One region of the Enterobacter cloacae subsp. cloacae ATCC 13047 genome, then DNA from elsewhere that is predicted to be linked to it. Evidence: predicted binding sites of a transcription regulator. Region 1 holds the regulator's gene; the other holds the start of a gene.
What was found. The regulator LexA, encoded in region 1, represses DNA repair genes until DNA is damaged. The targets are predictions, from matches to a motif close to TNCTGTATGTACATACAGNA.

Region 1 (2,207 bases):
CCGACTGCCGACAGGCCGCCCGCCAGACATCCCGCAGCTGACCACTTTCACGTGCGCCGTATGCCTGGCCGGAATGCGCTTCCACAGCATAGGCAAAGCCATCCAGTGCATAGGCGGTAAAGGTCAGCAGCGTCATCAGAACGGCATTCACCGCGACGATATCTGGCCCAAGCCGGGCGCCAAAGACCGTCAGTGCGCCGAAACAGAGCTGCAGCAGCAATGAGCGCAGCATAATGTCGCGATTAAGCGCCAGCAGGGTGCGGATATTGCCTCGCCATGCACTCTTGAGCAGAGCAAGGGAAATCCCCCGCATGACAAGCACCCGCCAGACCATCCACAGACCAAGGATAAACGTCCCGTATTCGGCAATCGCCGTCGCCAGTGCCGCACCCTGTACGTTCATGTGCAGGCCCATCACCAGCCAGAGATCGAGCACGATGTTGAGGAGGTTGCCTACCACCAACAGGATTACGGGCGCGCGGGCATACTGCACGCCGAGTAACCACCCCAGCAGAACCAGATTGGCCAGCGACGCGGGCGCGCTGAGCCAGCGAATTTCAAGGAAGCGTCGTGCCTGCTCCAGTACCGCCTCGCTGCCGCCAACGACATGCAGCGCCAGATCAATCAGTGGGGTACGTAATATAGCGATTAACGCGCCTGCCCCAAGCGCCAGAATTAACGGCTGAACCAGCGCGCGCGCCAGACGCAAAGGATCTTTAGCACCGTACGCCTGCGCCGTAAGCCCGGTGGTACTCATGCGCAAAAAGAGCAGGAGCATAAAAAGGAAGCTGGTCGCCGTCGCGCCAATCGCCACACCGCCCAGATAGATGGGTGAATCAAGGTGACCAATAACTGCCGTATCCACCAGCCCCAGCAGAGGAACGGTGATATTGGAAAAAATCATCGGCAGTGCAAGACGCCACAATGCCTTATCGGATGCCGTAAGCAGTGACATGAAAAAATACCGGGAGTGGATAAAGAATCAGGCCACGGCAGATCCGTAGCCTGTCAGGATGAGATTACAGCCATTCTCCGTTGCGAATGACCCCTACCGCCAGCCCCTCGATAGAGAAGTTTTGTTCGCGGAGGTCTACCACAATCGGGGAAAACTCGTTGTTTTCCGGCAGCAGCTGAACCGTATTACCTTGCTTTTTCAGGCGTTTAACGGTGACTTCATCATCGATGCGTGCCACCACAACCTGGCCGTTACGCACGTCTTGCGTTTTATGCACCGCAAGCAGATCGCCGTCAAGAATACCGATGTCTTTCATGGACATACCGCTTACACGCAGCAGGAAATCCGCGCTCGGCTTGAACATGCCGGGATCAACCTGGTAGTGGCCTTCAATATGCTGTTGCGCCAGCAGAGGTTCACCTGCCGCGACGCGCCCCACCAGCGGAATGCCCGTCTCTTCTTCCACCAGCAGGCGGATACCGCGTGAAGCACCCGATACAATCTCAATTACGCCTTTACGCGCCAGCGCTTTCAGGTGTTCCTCGGCAGCGTTCGGAGAACGGAAGCCCAGACGCTGCGCGATTTCCGCACGCGTGGGTGGCATACCCGTCTGGCCGATATGATCCCGAATGAGATCAAACACCTCTTGCTGCCTGGTCGTTAACGCTTTCATTCCGCCCCCTGGGTGTATATACAGTTATGCTGTGAGTATATACAGTCAAAGGCGATTTTGGAACCAAAAACTGCACAAAAAACCAGGGACTTAATTATTCCTCGAGGCTCATCGGAAATGTGACCAAAGCAGCGTGACCCAGGTGATGACCGCAGTGATAATCGCCAGCAACACGGCAGCAGAGCCCATGTCTTTTGCCCGGCCAGAAAGTTCGTGGAAATCAGAGCCAATACGGTCCACAACGGCCTCAATAGCGCTATTAAGAATTTCCACTATCATCACCAACAGCACGGAGCCGATCAGAAGCACGCGGGTAATGGCATCAACATCAAGGAAACAGGCGATAATCACCGCGACAATCGCGGCGACACCCTCCTGGCGAAACGCGGCTTCGTTGACCCAAGCGGCGCGAAAACCTTTCCAGGAATAGCCAGCAGCTTTAATGATACGGGTTAACCCAGTGGTATTATTGGCCATTAAAAGAACCTTTTATTTGAAATAGCGTCAATAACAGGAGGCGCAACGTGTTGCGCTGTAGCCTGAAGTATGACGGGTAACAACAGTAATTTCGCGCGCTTT
Region 2 (2,207 bases), 1.9 Mb from region 1:
CTTACACTCAGCATCACTTTCGCGGTGCCCATTTTGGATAAATCCGTAGCAGACATGCACTGTCTCTTATGAATGAGTTGGGACGGTGGCGCTGAGAATCCGCCTGAAGCAAGACGCTAACGTTGTATGCTCAGCAAAACTAGACATTTTTATTATATCGTAATCATTATTCATCAGACCTGCATATAAAAAGGGCTTGTCATGTTTGCGGTTGAGAAATTAAAAGTGAAGTACCCAGGCGCCGGTGCCTGGCAAATGGGCGACAGCCCGGAACTGGCCAGCGAGCTTGCAGACCTGATTAAAAAAGGGATCAAAACCGCTTCCTGCGGATCTTTTGCCTCTTATCAGCAGGAGGAGTCTGCCCCGCGGATCGGGAGCTATAACATTATTCTTGATGGCCAGAATGTTCCGGTCTGTGTAACCCGGCTGGTTTCAATGCGACTGGTGCGTTTTTGTGATGTGACCGAGGCGTTTGCCCGTAAAGAAGGTGAAGGCGATTTAAGCCTTGAATACTGGCAGAAAGAGCATCAGCGATTTTTCACCCGAGAAGGTCATTTTTCTGAAGATATGGAGTTGATCGCAGAAGAATTTGAAGTGGTTGAGGTGCTGTGAAAGGAGAGAAAATTAATCGCCCGGGCCAGGACGTAGCAGTGAAGGTGTGAAAGGCGCCACCGGCGCCCTGGTGTAAGACGTATTCCAGTATCTCGACTGTTTTTCCACCGTTAATGTCCCTGTCAGGCAGCTTTCACGGCTCGGATTTTTTTACTGCCAGCCTCATCAGAGGCTGTTTTATCGGTTACAGCGTTGAGATCGGGCAGTTTACTGGTACGCAGAATATGCTGCACGGCCTCTTTCTGCTCGGCGAGATACAACCCCAGATCTTCAGCCTGCGTTTCGTCCATCTGCAGTCCGCTTTGTAGCAGCCAGTCGGTGAACGCGTCTGCCATGTCGAGCAGTTTGTCGTGCGCGTCAGCCTCTTTCTTACTGGCAAATGTCATTTTCTCTTCACCTTTTCTTACAACAACATATTTTGTTTCAACCGCCATGATGCGCCCCTTTCACTGTGTTTATATACAGTATAACCCTTCACGGTGTAGGTTGCAGCTAAAATTTATTTTCTGCACGTCCCCCTTACCGCTGCCCCATTCTGCCCGCCTGTGGGTGAGCCTTAACCCAGACGGCCAGCCTATGAACTACACTTCTTAATTCGCGGCGGAGTCGGGCCGTATACCGCATTTCATTTCTGCCTTTCATGCAATCTGTCTATCTGAGTGGAGAATAATCATGGGTTATGTAACAACTCGCGATGGCGTCAATATCTACTACAAGGACTGGGGTCCAAAAGACGGGAAAGTGATCTTTTTCCATCACGGCTGGCCGCTAAGCAGTGATGACTGGGACGCCCAGATGCTGTTCTTCGTCAATAAAGGATTCCGCGTTGTGGCCCATGACCGTCGCGGTCATGGTCGTTCAGATCAGGTGTGGGACGGCCATGATATGGCTCACTATGCTGACGATGTGGCCGCCGTTGTAGAACGTCTTGGCGTACAGGGTGCGATGCATGTCGGGCATTCAACCGGCGGTGGTGAGGTGGTGCGTTATATCGCCCGGCACGGTGAAGACAAAGTTTCCAAAGCCGTATTGATCAGTGCTGTACCGCCCCTGATGGTGAAGACGGAGAGTAATCCTCAGGGTACGCCAAAGTCAGTGTTTGATGATTTTCAGGCCCAGCTGGCGGCGAATCGTCCTCAGTTTTATTATGACGTGCCCGCGGGACCGTTCTATGGATTTAATCGCCCGGGGGCGAAGCCTTCCGAAGCGGTCATCTATAACTGGTACCGTCAGGGGATGATGGGAAGCGCCAAGGCGCATTACGATGGGATTGTGGCCTTCTCGCAGACTGACTTCACGGAAGACCTCAAAGGGATATCCATCCCTGTTCTGGTCATCCACGGGGATGACGATCAGGTGGTGCCGTATGCAGATTCCGGCGCGATGTCAGTCAAGCTGGTCCAAAACGGAACCCTGCATACCTATAAAGGCGCGCCTCATGGTATCCCAACGACACATGCCGATCAGGTCAATGCCGATCTTCTCGCCTTTATAAACAGTTAACCCCGCACATTACCCCCTCAGGCGGGAGCAAAACGGTTCCCGCCCAGGCTAGGGGGATGTCTGGCATAAATGCCGCGTTTTCGGGCTGACAA

Region 2: a site for LexA is predicted at 1,060-1,079, ahead of ECL_RS10435 (YebG family protein). Genes of this name have one in related genera too.

The regions. Positions count from the first base shown of each region.
Region 1 covers NC_014121.1:310,592-312,798, reverse strand. The annotation lists gene dinF (MATE family efflux transporter DinF) at 1-955, opposite strand, end outside; gene lexA (transcriptional repressor LexA) at 1,020-1,628, opposite strand; gene ECL_RS01460 (diacylglycerol kinase) at 1,737-2,105, opposite strand.
Region 2 covers NC_014121.1:2,168,326-2,170,532, forward strand. The annotation lists gene ECL_RS10425 (phosphotransferase) at 1-56, opposite strand, end outside; gene ECL_RS10430 (ASCH domain-containing protein) at 202-612, shown strand; gene ECL_RS10435 (YebG family protein) at 735-1,046, opposite strand; gene ECL_RS10440 (alpha/beta fold hydrolase) at 1,285-2,115, shown strand; gene ECL_RS10445 (helix-turn-helix domain-containing protein) at 2,164-2,207, opposite strand, start outside.